DNA from 2 places in the Streptomyces sp. NPDC096046 genome. Region 2 is predicted to be linked to the other one. Evidence: riboswitches for the same ligand, from Rfam matches in the RefSeq annotation. Region 2 holds a riboswitch; the other holds the start of a gene.
The links. A riboswitch is a leader RNA that binds a small molecule or an ion and turns the genes downstream of it on or off. The one in region 2 is predicted to bind glycine.
Positions count from the first base shown of each region.

Region 1 (7,105 bases), on a different contig from region 2:
TGGGCTCCGCGCTCCTGGTCGTGCGCCGCGGTCCGAATTCGGGCAGTCGCTTCCTGCTGGACGGGGACCTGACCACGGCCGGCCGTCATCCGCAGAGCGACATCTTCCTGGACGACGTGACGGTGTCCCGGCGGCACGTGGAGTTCCGCCGTGGACAGGACGGCTCGTTCACGGTGGCCGACGTGGGCAGCCTGAACGGCACCTACGTGAACCGTGAGCGGATCGACCAGGTCGCCCTGAACAACGGCGACGAGGTGCAGATCGGCAAGTACCGGCTGGTCTTCTACGCGAGCCAGCGGGGCTACTGACCGGGCTCCGAGGCCCCAGCGAAGGTCCGTCCGTCAGGGAAGGTCCATGCTTCAAACACCGAGCGGCGGTGCCGGTCACGGCGCCGCCGCCACGGACAGTGGGCTGATGAGCATCGGCACGGTGCTGAACGTGCTGCGCGACGAGTTCCCCGAAGTGACCATCTCCAAGATTCGTTTCCTGGAGTCGGAGGGGCTCATCGAGCCGCAGCGGAGCCCGTCGGGGTACCGCAAGTTCAGCGCCCGCGACGTCGAGCGTCTCGGACAGGTCCTGAGGATGCAGCGGGACCACTATCTGCCCCTGAAGGTCATCAGGGAGCACCTGGAGGCCATGGAGCGCGGCGATGCGGTTCCGCTGCCGGTCGTGTGCCGTCAGCGGGACGGTGAAGCCGCGCACGAGCCGTCCCGAGGGCCCACGGTGGCCAGGATCGGGCGTGCGGAGCTGCTCGCCGCCGCCGGCGTCGACGAGCGGGAGCTCAAGGAGTGGGAGTCCTACGGGCTGCTCACTCCACTGGAGGACGGGGCCTACGACGCGGAGGCGGTCACGGTCGCCTCGCTCATCGGCGAACTCGGCCGGTTCGGGATCGAGCCGCGGCATCTGCGGGTGATGAAGGCCGCCGCCGACCGTGAGGCCGGCCTCGTGGACCAGGTGGTGGCCCCGCTGCGGCGGCACCGGAATCCGCAGACCAGGGCTCACGCCGAGGATCGTACGAGGGAGCTGGCGGGGCTCACGGTGAAGCTGCACGCCGCGCTGGTGCAGACAGCGCTCGGGGTGCGGCTGCCCTGATGCGGCCGGGGGTCCGGGGGGCCGGATCAGGCGCTCGGTCCGGGCCCGACTACCCAAACGTCCCGAGCACGGCCTAGGGTTGCTGTGTGAACGAGCTCGATGTCGTAGGTGTCCGGGTCGAAATGCCCTCCAACCAACCGATCGTGCTGCTGCGTGAAGTGGGAGGCGACCGTTACCTCCCCATCTGGATCGGACCGGGGGAGGCGACGGCGATCGCCTTCGCCCAGCAGGGCATGGCTCCCGCGCGGCCGCTGACCCACGACCTATTCAAGGACGTGCTGGAAGCGGTCGGCCAGGAGCTCACGGAAGTGCGCATCACGGACCTGCGTGAGGGCGTCTTCTACGCGGAGCTGGTCTTCGCCAGCGGCGTCGAGGTGAGCGCCCGTCCGTCCGACGCCATAGCGCTCGCGCTGCGCACCGGGACGCCGATCTACGGCAGTGACACGGTGCTCGACGACGCGGGTATCGCGATTCCGGACGAGCAGGAGGACGAGGTGGAGAAGTTCCGCGAGTTCCTCGACCAGATCTCTCCGGAGGACTTCGGCAGCAGCAGTCAGTGAGCGCCGCGGTCGGCGGCAGCGGTCGGTGAGTCGTGTGGGCGGCCCGGCGGACGACGTGGTCCGCGGCGGGATCGCCCGCCGTGTGTGACGGGGTGAAATGCCCGCATGTGCCGCCGGCGAGTGAGAGCGTCACGCGGTCCGTGCCGACCGCATTCGGCTAGCCTTTCCCCGCGGTGGGGCACGGGAAACCACTCTCAGGGTGATTATCACTCGGCGTGGCGAGTGTGGCGATCGTTGACGCACCCCTGGTGACTGCCTACCGTCGAGAAGGCAGGTCAAGGACGGAGGTCGGCGTGAGAAGCAGCGGCGACGGTACGGCTGGGGGTGGCCCCGAGCGCAGTCTCCGGGTGAGCGGTCCGTACCCTCCCCCCGGCTCACGACCCCTCCCCGGTGGGGGGTGCCCCCAGCCCGGTGGCGCGGCCGAGCGCGCTCCGCAGCGACCGACGGCGGTGCCGAGCAGCGGAGGGACGGCGTCCATGGCGTCCGAGCAGATCGGCTATCGCGGCCCCACGGCCTGTGCGGCCGCCGGTATCACCTACCGGCAACTGGACTACTGGGCCCGCACCGGGCTCGTCGAGCCGAGCGTGCGCCCCGCCTACGGGTCCGGGACGCAGCGGCTGTACAGCTTCCGCGACGTGGTCGTCCTGAAGATCGTCAAGCGGTTCCTCGACACGGGTGTGTCGCTGCAGAACATCCGCACGGCCGTCCAGCACCTCAGGGAACGCGGTTTCAGCGACCTGGAGCGCATGACGTTGATGAGCGACGGCGCGACGGTCTACGAATGTACCTCGCCCGACGAGGTTCACGCCCTGCTCCAGGGCGGCCAGGGGGTCTTCGGGATCGCCGTGGGCGTGGTGTGGCGGGACGTCGAGAACGCGCTGTCCCAGCTGCACGGCGAGCGGATCGACACCGGCGAGACCCTGGTCGGGCCCAACCCGGCGGATGAGCTGGCGCGTCGCCGCAACCGGGCCGTCTGAGCCGTCGGGCAGAAGCCGGACGCACCGGGCGGGACGTTTCCGCACCGGGCCGTGAGCGGTTTCCCACGGGGCGATCCGGGCGGTCGCGCGAGGTGCTGTCAGTGGCGTAGGGCAGCATCGGAGGTGTGAGAACCGCGCCCACGATCCTGCATCTGGACATGGATGCCTTCTTCGCCTCGGTGGAGCAGGCGTCCAAGCCGAGTCTGCGCGGGAAGGCCGTGGTCGTGGGCGGGCTCGGGCCGCGCGGCGTGGTGGCGACCGCGTCGTACGAGGCGCGGGTTTTCGGGGTGCATTCGGCGATGCCCATGGGCCAGGCCCGGCGGCTCGCACCCCATGCCGCGTACCTGGTGCCGCGCTTCACCTTCTACCGGTCGATCAGCGAGCGCGTGATGGAGCTGCTGCGTGCGCTGTCGCCGCTGGTGGAGCCGCTGAGCCTGGACGAGGCGTTCGTCGACCTGGAGGCCGGCCAGATGGCCTGGGACGAGCGGTCGGCGCGGCTGGCCGGGGTGAAGCTGCGCGCGGACATCCGGGCGGTCACAGGGCTCACGGGGTCGGTGGGGCTGGCCGCCTCCAAGATGCTCGCCAAGATCGCCTCGGAGGAGGCCAAGCCGGACGGGCTGGTGGTGATCGAGCCGGGGTCCGAGCGGGCGATGCTCGCGCCGATGTCGGTGCGGACGCTGCCGGGGGTCGGGCCGGCTACGGGTGACCATCTGCGGCGGGCCGGGATCACCACCGTCGGAGAGATCGTCGAGGCGGGCGAGGACGAGCTGGTCCGGCTGCTGGGAAAGGCGCACGGGCACGGTCTGTACGCCATGGCGCTGGCGCGCGACGACCGGCCCGTCGTGGCGGAACGCGAGACGAAATCGGTGTCTGTCGAGGACACCTACGACGTGGACATCCACGACCGGACGCGCGTCGGGCTGGAGGTGCAGCGGCTGGCCGAGCGGTGCGTGCGGCGGCTGCGCGAGGCCCGGCTGTCCGGGCGGACCATCGTGCTGAAGGTGCGGCGCTACGACTTCTCGACGCTCACCCGGTCCGAGACGCTGCGCGGCCCGACGGACGATCCCGCGGTGATCCGGGAGGCGGCGGCCAGACTGCTGGAGTCGGTCGACACCACGGGCGGGGTGCGGCTGCTCGGAGTGGGGGTCAGCGGGCTCGCCGACTACACGCAGGAGGACCTGTTCGCGCAGGCAGCGGGGGAGCGGACGACCGCGCGGGGTCCGGTCGAGGAGCGCGTGGCCACGCCGGCCGAGGAGCAGCCGGCGCTCGCCGAGCGCAGCTGGCCTGCCGGGCACGACGTGCGGCACGCCGAGTTCGGGCACGGCTGGGTGCAGGGCAGCGGCCTGGGGCGGGTCACGGTGCGGTTCGAGACGCCCTCCTCGAAGCCGGGGCGCGTGCGGACCTTCCGGGTCGACGATCCGGATCTGGAGGCGGCGGATCCGTTGCCGTTGGTGTCACGGGAGCCGGACGGGGGAGGGGCGGCGTCCGGCGCGGGGGATCACGCCGTTTCGTCGGTGCCCGCCAGCTTGCCGAAGTCGTGGTCCGGGAGCGGGGGCGGGGCGGCGACGTCAAGACCGTAGTGGTGGTAGAGCTGCAGTTCCTGTTCCGGGGAGAGGTGGCGGCCCACGCCGAAATCGGGGGCGTCCTTGATCAGGGCGCGCTCGAAGGGGACGTGGAGGGCGCCGTCGATGAGCTCACTGGGCTCCAGGGGGACGAAGGCGTCCCTGCTGAACAGGCCGGTCCGTATGGCCGCCCACTCCGGCTCGCCGGTGGCGTCGTCGAGGTAGACCTCGTCGATCGTGCCGATCCTGGTCCCGTTGCGGTCGAACGCCTTGCGGCCGATCAGGTTGCGCGGATCGATATCGGTTCGCACGGGCCCTCCACTGGTCGCACCTCATCCGTAGGCACTACAAAACGGCACAAGCGGGGATGCGGCCACTCGAAGTTTCGTGCGTTGACCGCGCTGGTACGCTGGCAGCGGCTGTTGACCCCGTGCGGGAGAGTCCTCCAGAGGTCATGGAGGCGCCGAAGGAGCAAATCCTCCCCGGAATCTCTCAGGCTCACGTACCGCACGGACGAGGTCACTCTGGAAAGCAGGGCGGGTGTCGACGGCTTCCGCTCTCACCGACGGTGAAAACCGGAGGCCTTCGGGCGATCCGGTGAAGCTCTCAGGTTGAGATGACAGAGGGGGAGGCCGTTCGGGTACCCGTGCCGTGGTGCCCCTCGAAGGTCGTGTCGACCAGGAGGCCTCCGTAATGACCGCCCACCGCATTCCGCTCTCCGAGCTCGAAGAGGCAGTCCCCTTCGAGCAGCGCCACATCGGCCCCGACCACGAGGCCTGCGCCAAGATGCTCGCGCACGTCGGCTACGGCTCGCTGGACGAGCTCACCGCCGCCGCGGTCCCGGCCGTGATCGCGAGTGCCGAGGCACTGGACCTGCCGGGCGCCCGCAGCGAGGCCGAGGTGATCGCCGAGCTGCGCTCCCTCGCCGACCGCAACCAGGTCCTCGGCTCCATGATCGGCCTCGGCTACTACGGCACGTTCACCCCGCCGGTCATCCTGCGCAACGTCATGGAGAACCCGTCCTGGTACACGGCCTACACGCCGTACCAGCCGGAGATCTCGCAGGGCCGGCTCGAAGCGCTGCTCAATTTCCAGACGATGGTCGCGGACCTGACCGGGCTGCCGACCTCCGGTGCCTCGCTGCTCGACGAGGGCACCGCGGCCGCCGAGGCCATGGCGCTGTCACGGCGCCTGGGCAAGAACAAGAAGGGGCTGTTCCTGGTCGACGCGGACGCACTGCCGCAGACCATCGCGGTGATCCAGACCCGTGCGGAACCGACGGGCGTCGAGGTGGTCGTCGCCGACCTCAGCCACGGCATCCCCGCCGAGATCGCCGAGCGCGAGATCAACGGCGTGCTGATCCAGTACCCGGGCGCCTCCGGCGCCGTGCGCGACATCAAGCCGGTCATCGACCGGGCGCACGAGCTCGGCGCGCTCGTCACCGTCGCCGCCGACCTGCTGGCGCTGACGCTGCTGAAGTCCCCCGGTGAGCTCGGAGCGGACATCGCGGTCGGGACGACGCAGCGCTTCGGGGTGCCCATGGGATTCGGCGGGCCACACGCCGGTTACATGGCCGTCCAGGACAAGATGGCGCGCAGCCTGCCCGGGCGGCTCGTCGGTGTGTCCGTGGACGCCGACGGCAACAAGGCGTACCGGCTGGCGCTGCAGACGCGTGAGCAGCACATCCGCCGTGAGAAGGCCACCAGCAACATCTGCACCGCTCAGGTGCTGCTCGCCGTCATGGCGGGCATGTACGCCGTCTACCACGGCCCGGAGGGCCTCAAGGGCATCGCGCGGCGCACCCACCGGTATGCCACGGTCCTCGCCGCCGGGCTGGCGAGCGGCGGTGTCGAGGTCGTGCACGGCTCCTACTTCGACACCCTGACGGTGCGCGCCGAGGGCCGGGCCGCCGAGGTCGTGGCCGCCGCCCGGGACCACGGGGTCAACCTGCGCCCCGTCGACGCCGACCACGTCTCGATCGCCTGTGACGAGACCACGACACGCGCCCAGGTGCGGGCGGTGTGGGCCGCCTTCGGTGTCGAGGGCGTCATCGAGGCGCTGGACGCGGCCACGGACGAAAGCCTCCCGGACGCCCTGCTGCGGACCGACGACTACCTGACGCACCCCGTCTTCCACCAGCACCGCTCCGAGACCGCCATGCTGCGCTACCTGCGCAGGCTCGCCGACCGGGACTACGCGCTGGACCGCGGCATGATCCCGCTGGGCTCCTGCACCATGAAGCTCAACGCGACCACGGAGATGGAGCCGGTCACCTGGCCCGAGTTCGGGCAGGTGCACCCCTTCGCGCCCGCCGAGCAGGCCGCGGGCTACCTCACCCTCATCCACGAGCTGGAGGACCGCCTCGCCGAGATCACCGGCTACGACAAGGTGTCCCTCCAGCCGAACGCCGGGTCGCAGGGCGAGCTGGCCGGCCTGCTCGCCGTCCGCGGGTACCACCGGGCCAGCGGGGACGAGCAGCGCACCGTGTGCCTGATCCCGTCGTCCGCGCACGGCACCAACGCCGCCAGCGCGGTGATGGCGGGCATGAAGGTCGTCGTCGTGAAGACCGCCGAGGACGGCGAGATCGACGTCGAGGACCTGCGGGCGAAGATCGAGCAGTACCGCGACGAGCTGTCCGTGCTGATGATCACCTACCCGTCCACCCACGGTGTGTTCGAGGAGCACGTCGCCGACATCTGCGCGCAGGTCCACGAGGCGGGCGGGCAGGTCTACGTCGACGGGGCCAACCTCAACGCGCTCGTCGGGCTGGCCAAGCCCGGGCACTTCGGCGGCGACGTCTCGCACCTGAACCTGCACAAGACCTTCTGCATCCCGCACGGCGGCGGCGGTCCGGGTGTCGGCCCGGTCGCGGTGCGCGAGCACCTCGCCCCCTATCTGCCGAACCACCCGCTGC
Region 1 is NZ_JBEOSZ010000059.1:6,421-13,525, forward strand. It holds gene ABTX62_RS33385 (zinc-ribbon and FHA domain-containing protein) at 1-308, shown strand, start outside; gene ftsR (transcriptional regulator FtsR) at 355-1,092, shown strand; gene ABTX62_RS33395 (bifunctional nuclease family protein) at 1,179-1,652, shown strand; gene ABTX62_RS33400 (MerR family transcriptional regulator) at 1,946-2,629, shown strand; gene ABTX62_RS33405 (DNA polymerase IV) at 2,755-4,209, shown strand; gene ABTX62_RS33410 (PRC-barrel domain-containing protein) at 4,128-4,502, opposite strand; glycine riboswitch at 4,615-4,709, shown strand; gene gcvP (aminomethyl-transferring glycine dehydrogenase) at 4,885-7,105, shown strand, end outside.
Region 1: another riboswitch for glycine. It lies ahead of gcvP (aminomethyl-transferring glycine dehydrogenase); the one in region 2 lies ahead of gcvT (glycine cleavage system aminomethyltransferase GcvT).

Region 2 (7,105 bases):
GCTTGAAGACGATCGTCCGGTCGTCCGGCGTCTCGATGGACTTGATGCCATCGGCGGACTTGTCCTTGTAGGGACCCTTGTACTTGTCGCCGCCCTCCAGGTAGGCCTTGAAGTACGTCGGGCCGTTGGACAGCGCCTCGGGCGCGAAGTTGGAGCGCTCGATGGCGTACTTGACGTCCTTGGACGTCACCGGGGTGCCGTCCTGGAACTTCACACCCGCACGCAGCTTGTACGTCCAGGTCTTGGCGTCCGGGCTGGACTTGCCGAGTCCCTCGGCGAGGTCCGGCACGACCTCCAGGCCTTCCTTGCCCGCGGCCGGCTTGAACGTGGTGAGCGTCCTGCCGTAGAGCCGGGAGAAGTTCTGGACCCAGCCGTAGTACGTGTTGCCGGGGTCGAGGGAGTCCGGCACGTCCGAGTGCTCGTACGTGACCGTTCCTCCCTTCTTGTCCGACGCGTTGACGATCGAGTTCAGCGCGGCGTCCTTCTTGCCGTTGCCTCCCCCGTCGTTGTCGTCGCCTCCGCCGCCGCACGCGGCAGCACCGAGCGACAGTGCCAGGACCGACGCAACGCCGGCGGTCACCCTTCTCGTCTTCACTGAGGAAGCCCCCTCATTCGATGGATCACTTGCTGCGAGGGTCGAGGGCGTCACGCAGCCCGTCACCCAGCAGGTTGAAGGCCAGGACGGTGATGAAGATCGCCAGTCCGGGCACGAACATGTACTGCGGATCAGCTGTGTAGAGATCCACAGCGTTGCTGAGCATGCCGCCCCAGGAGGCCTGCGGCGGAGCGATACCGACGCCGAGGAAGCTCAGCGCGGCCTCGAACAGGATGTTCGTCGGGATGATCAGCGTCGCGTAGACGAGGATCGGCGCGACGAGGTTCGGGAGCAGTTCCCGGAACAGGATGTACGGGCCGCGCGCCCCGAGGCTCGTGGAGGCCTCGATGAACTCCCGTTTGCGCAGGGTCATGGTCTGGGCCCGCACGATGCGGCCGATGTACGGCCAGCTGAAGAAGCCGATCACGAAGATCAGCACGCTGATGCGCAGGGACAGGCCCTCGATGCCGAAGAACCCGTCCTGCACCGAGGCCGAGATCGAGATGGCGAACAGCAGCAGGGGGAAGGCCAGGAACGTGTCCATGAGCCTGCTGATCACGCCGTCGATCCAGCCGCCGTAGTACCCGGCGATGACGCCGAGAACGGTGCCGATGCACACGGACAGCAGTGTGGCGCCGCCCGCGACCAGGAGGGAGACCCAGGAACCGTCGATGATGCGGGCCAGCATGTCCCGGCCGTACTGGGGGTCCACGCCGAGCGGGTGGTCCCAACTCATCCCGCCCCAGCCGCCCTTGGGGGCGAGCAGCGCGGGGTCGATCAGGTCCTGGTTGAACTTGTTGGGATCGAGGTCGAAGATCCACTGGATCGGCTTGGAGAACACCGCCATCAGCACGAGCAGGATGACGATGACACCTCCCGCCATCGCCACCTTGTCCCGCTTGAAGCGCATCCAGGCGATCTGGGTGAGCGAGCGCCCTTCGATCTGGCTCTTCTTGACCCCGGAGAGCACGGCCTCGGGCTGTGCTCCGGCTTCCGCCCCGGTGGTCTCGATCGGTGCGGTCACGGTGCGATTGACCCCTCTCGGGCCGGCGATCGCCGACCCCCTGGCTGCCGCTGTAGCGGTTTTGTTTGTCTCGTACACGAGACCGACCCGGCCCGTGTCCTGCCGGGAGTCTTCAACGCTTTGGCGATCTGTTGCCAGACTTGGCGATGAAAGGATGCGTAAACGTGATGCTGTCTGCGGGGTTCCGTTATCCGGACAGCGGGTAACGCGGGTCGGACGGGCTGAGATGGATGAATTTTAGGACATAGGCGCACACTTGACCCCTATCTACGCGCGGAGAGCCGCGTGATCGTCCCGTTTCGCGGAGCGGTACGGGAGGGGTTCGGAGGGCGACTTCGAGCCGGTCAGTACCGACTGAGGGGCGGTCAGTACCGGCTCACGGGCTGTCAGTACCGGCCTTGAGCCGGAGGATATCCGTAGCCCGACGCCGGCGCCTGGACGGGGGCCGTGGCGTGCGCCTCGCGGTCGTAGAAGGGGCGGGCCTTCGCCCGCAGCCACATCGCGACCGGGTCGTGCTCGTCGGACAGGGCGATGGTCGACACCGGCAGCCCGTCGGGTACGGCGCCGAGGGACTGCTGCATCATCGCGCGCACGGAGTCCACGGCCGGCGGCGAGGTGTCGTACACATCCAGTCCGATGGCGAGGTACGGCGCCCCGAGCGCGGGCTGCACCCAGGCGCGGCGCAGCGAGCGGACGGCCGGGGTGCGGTGGGCGTTCTGCGCGAGCAGGGCATAGAACTGGGGGATCTCGATGGCCGGTTCGGACAGGCGCAGGGGGCCGGCGGGCTGGCGGTCCAGGCCCGTGGCGATCCGGCGCAGGTCGAGCCAGGGGATGCCGACGCCCCCGCCGGGGGCGTGCGGGTTGAGCCAGAGTCCGTAGTGGTCGGGGTAGAGGGCGCGGGCGACGTCGATCCCGTCGACCACCTCGTACGAGCGGTTCCAGCCGCTGGCGGAGAGCTCCTGAGCGGAGGTCACGCAGGGGGCGTAGCCGTAGCCGTCGACGTCCATGTTCCCGTACTGGGCGTCCGGCGAGCCGGCCTGCCCGTGCCACAGGAGCATCCAGATCTGGCCGGTGTGCGGGGTCGCGAGCGCGCGCAGGAGTGCCTCATAGGCGTCGTAGCGCCCGGGCGTGACCTGGCGCAGCATGTGCTCGACCTGTCCGGCCGCGGCCGTGCCGCTCGCGCTCACCTTTACCGCCCCTTCGTACAACGCCTCGACGGTGCCCTAGCTTAAGCCCGCACGCCGACTCCGAACCTGGTGCCGCCGTGCGGGTGCGGGCCGCATGTGGTTCTCGCGCGGTTCCCCGCGCCCCTTCGGTGTGTTGCCCTACCGCTGGTAGAAGGGCCGGACCCGCTCCCTCATCCAGGTGGCCACCGGGTCCTCCGTCACGTCCAGGAGCACCAGGTTGACCGGCCAGGGGGCCGGGACGGCGGTGACGGCCCGGGTGAGGGCCTCCAGCGGGAGCGCGCGCAAGTCTCCTTCCCGCTGGGAGAGTTCGACGCCCACGAACATCACGGGCTCGGCGGTCTCGATGGCGGCGAGACAGCGGCGGGCCGTGACGACGACGCCGGTGGCCTCGAACTCGGCGGACGCCGTGGCCAGGAAATCCACCGGGTCGTCCTGCCAGTCGGGCTCGAAGAGACGGACCCGGCCGCCGCTCGCGGGGCCGTCCAGCGGGGTCCGGCCGGCCCGGCACAACTCCGCCACGGCGGGCGGCGGGAGCGGGATGCCCACCACACCGCCCGGGTTGACGACCATCCCCGCGTGCGGGGGCAGGCCACGGGCGAACTCCACGGCGGGGGCGATGGTGTACGCCATGTGGGAGCCGACGACCTGGCGGAACTGCTCCTCGGAGCTGAACACCGGCACGAACGCCTGGCCGTCGATCTCGATGCCGGGCAGGTCGAGAGGACCGCTGTGCGGGCCGCCGCCGCTGGGCAGCGGGACCCAGACGAAGCTCCGGCCGAGCACCTCGACGATCCGCCCGCCGGCGGCCGGACCGGCGCCGAGGGAGGCCGAGAGCACCTCCTCCAGTTCGTTGCCGGGCCAACCGCTGTGCGGGTGGGTCTGCGTCTGCGCCGGAAAGTCCGCGGAGAATTCCGCCGGGAAGTCCATCTGCCTACCGCCTGCCTGGAACCACTGCTGTGGCTCAAAAGGCTAACGGCTCGGGCGCGCGGCGCGGTCGGGTGTGAAGCGGGTGAGGGGAGGCTGGGGGCCGTCGGCGGATGGCACCCGTAAGGGGCCGGGAGCCGCCGACGTACGACATACGCCCGAAACCCCATGGCCACGGCCGGGGCCGCCGACGGCGATACCGACACACCCGGTGCCCCGCGGCCGGTGCCGCCCGCGGGGCACCCACACGCCCGAGACCCCACAGCCGTGGCCGGGGCCACCGACGGGTGGCACCCGTGCACCCCGTCGCCCCCGGTCCACCGGCCCGGCTCCCGCCCCCGGCCCGTCAGCCGGTGAAGCCGATGCTGCGGAGGGTGTCGGCCGCGGCCCGGTCGGCGAGGACGGCCGAGCCGCAGCCGGCGGGGAGGTCGCCGCGCTCCGCCGCGCGCAGCAGGCGGGTGCTCGCCGCGCGGTGCCGCAGGAACGCATAGCGCGAGACGCCGCGGCCTCGGTCGCGCTGGCCGGCCAGCGCCTGTTCGGGGGTGACGTCGAGCAGCAGCAGGTGGAGCGTGCCGCCCCGGCGGCGGGCCTCGCGGGCCAGCCAGCGGCGGACCCAGGCCTGGGTGCCGCAGTCGTGCACGACGAGGCCCTCGCCCGTGCGCAGGGCGCGCCGCAGCCCGGCGTAGTGGGCGAGGCGGACGAGCGGGCGGTAGAGCGCGTACGGCAGGGCGCGCGGCATGCGGCGCTCCCAGCGGTCGCGGGTGTCCTGGGAGTCGATCCGCCGGTCCGGCACGGTGCGCCGCATCAGTGTGGACTTGCCGCTGCCGGGCAGACCCGTGACCACGACGAGGTCGCGGGGTCCGAACAGCAGCGCGCGCGGGCCGCGCCCGGCACGGTCACGCAGATCGCGGACGACCGGCGCCGGCACCGGGGCGCGGACCGCCCGGGCCGGAGCGGCGGCCGGCTGCTCGGGCAGCGCGATGCCCGTCGTCGCGTACGCGGTGGTCCTGTTCACCGTGATCGTCCTCCCCTGGGGCCAGGTACGGAGTCCCAATCCCCGCCGAGTGTAAAGAGAAGGTAATGCGGCAGGCCTCTCATTTACGTCCTCGTCCTGCAACAGGGCTGCTACAGGTCGCGGAGTCCGGCGGGCGGGACTCGTGCACTCCCTGTGAAAGGTCCCCCTGCCGCACCGGAAGGATGCGTGCAATGATGTGCGCGCCAACTGCATACCGGCCGTTTGAATCCGCGCGGGAGAGTCCCCAGCACCGCAAGAGCTGGGGCGCCGAAGGAGCAAGTCCCTCCCTTGAATCTCTCAGGCCCCGTTACCGCGCGGGCGAGGCACATCTGAAAAGCGGGCCCTCCCCTGTCCCGGCAGGGCGTGGCCCCACCCAAGGTGCAAGCCATGGACCAGCGCGGTCATGGCGAACCTCTCAGGTTCCGATGACAGATGGGGAGGACCGACCTCGCCCGTGATTGCCCTGGGAGACGACCGACTGTGAGCAGTACAGGAGAACTCCGTCACACCGCGCTCGATGCCCTGCATCGCTCGCTCGGCGCGACGATGACCGACTTCGCCGGCTGGGACATGCCCCTGCGCTACGGCTCCGAGCGCGACGAGCACACCGCCGTGCGGACGAAGGCCGGACTGTTCGACCTCTCCCACATGGGTGAGATCACCGTCACCGGCCCGCAGGCCGCCGCCCTCCTCGACTTCGCCCTGGTGGGCAACATCGGCGGAGTGAAGCCGGGCCGCGCCCGGTACACCATGATCTGCCGGGACGACGGCGGCATCCTGGACGACCTCATCGTCTACCGGCTGGGCGAGAGCGAGTACATGGTCGTCGCCAACGCCTCCAACGCCCAGGTCGTCCTGGACGCGCTGACCGAGCGCGCCGCCGCTTTCGACGCCGAGGTGCGCGACGACCGGGACGCCTACGCGCTGATCGCCGTGCAGGGCCCTGAGTCCCCCGGCATCCTCAAGTCGCTCACGGACGCCGATCTGGACGGCTTGAAGTACTACGCCGGTCTGCCCGGCACGGTCGCGGGCGTGCCGGCCCTGATCGCCCGCACCGGTTACACCGGCGAGGACGGCTTCGAGCTGTTCGTGAAGCCGGAGCACGCGGTCGAGCTGTGGCAGGCCCTGGCCCAGGCCGGCGAGGGCGTCGGCCTGGTCCCGTGCGGGCTGTCCTGCCGTGACACGCTGCGCCTGGAAGCGGGCATGCCGCTGTACGGGCACGAGCTGTCGACGTCCCTGACCCCCTTCGACGCCGGGCTCGGCCGGGTGGTGAAGTTCGAGAAGGAGGGCGACTTCGTGGGACGCGAGGCCCTGCGCGAGGCCGCCGCCCGGGCCGAGCAGAACCCCCCGCGTGTCCTGGTCGGCCTCGTCGCCGAGGGCCGGCGGGTCCCGCGCGCCGGGTACACGGTCGTCGCCGGCGGCGAGGTGATCGGCGAGGTCACCTCCGGTGCCCCCTCCCCCACCCTCGGCAAGCCGATCGCGATGGCCTATGTCGATCCCGCGCACGCCGCGCCCGGCACGACCGGCGTGGGCGTGGACATCCGGGGCAGTCACGAGCCGTACGAGGTCGTGGCGCTGCCGTTCTACAAGCGCCAGAAGTAGACACTGGCCGAAGGGCCGCGGCAGCGACCCGTGCCCGTCGTCCCAGCTCACCCGTAGTCCCCCTTTCACAGCACTCCCGCGCGTACAGGAGAATCCAGGCCATGAGCAACCCCCAAGAGCTGCGCTACAGCAAGGAGCACGAGTGGCTGTCGGCCGCCGCCGACGGCGTCTCGACGGTCGGCATCACGGAGCACGCGGCCAACGCGCTCGGCGATGTCGTGTTCGTCCAGCTTCCCGAGGTCGGTGACTCCGTGTCCGCCGGCGAGACCTGCGGCGAGCTGGAGTCGACCAAGTCGGTGTCCGACCTGTACTCCCCGGTCTCCGGTGAGGTCACCGAGGTCAACGAGGACGTCGTGAACGACCCGTCGCTGGTGAACTCGGCCCCCTTCGAGGGCGGCTGGCTGTTCAAGGTGCGCGTCACGGACGAGCCGGGCGACCTGCTCTCCGCCGACGAGTACACCGCGTTCTCCGCCGGCTGAGGAGTCGTAGCCCCATGTCCGTCCTGAACACACCCCTGCATGAGCTCGACCCGGCCGTCGCCGCGGCGGTCGACGCCGAGCTGCACCGCCAGCAGTCCACGCTCGAGATGATCGCCTCGGAGAACTTCGCTCCGGTCGCGGTCATGGAGGCGCAGGGCTCGGTCCTCACCAACAAGTACGCCGAGGGCTACCCGGGCCGTCGCTACTACGGCGGCTGCGAGCACGTCGACGTGGTCGAACAGATCGCGATCGACCGCGTCAAGGAGCTGTTCGGCGCCG
Region 2 is NZ_JBEOSZ010000003.1:231,561-238,665, forward strand. It holds gene ABTX62_RS04875 (ABC transporter substrate-binding protein) at 1-580, opposite strand, end outside; gene ABTX62_RS04880 (ABC transporter permease) at 621-1,619, opposite strand; gene ABTX62_RS04885 (enhanced serine sensitivity protein SseB C-terminal domain-containing protein) at 2,006-2,806, opposite strand; gene ABTX62_RS04890 (enhanced serine sensitivity protein SseB) at 2,945-3,733, opposite strand; gene ABTX62_RS04895 (AAA family ATPase) at 4,077-4,745, opposite strand; glycine riboswitch at 4,969-5,068, shown strand; glycine riboswitch at 5,069-5,187, shown strand; gene gcvT (glycine cleavage system aminomethyltransferase GcvT) at 5,178-6,347, shown strand; gene gcvH (glycine cleavage system protein GcvH) at 6,449-6,826, shown strand; gene glyA (serine hydroxymethyltransferase) at 6,841-7,105, shown strand, end outside.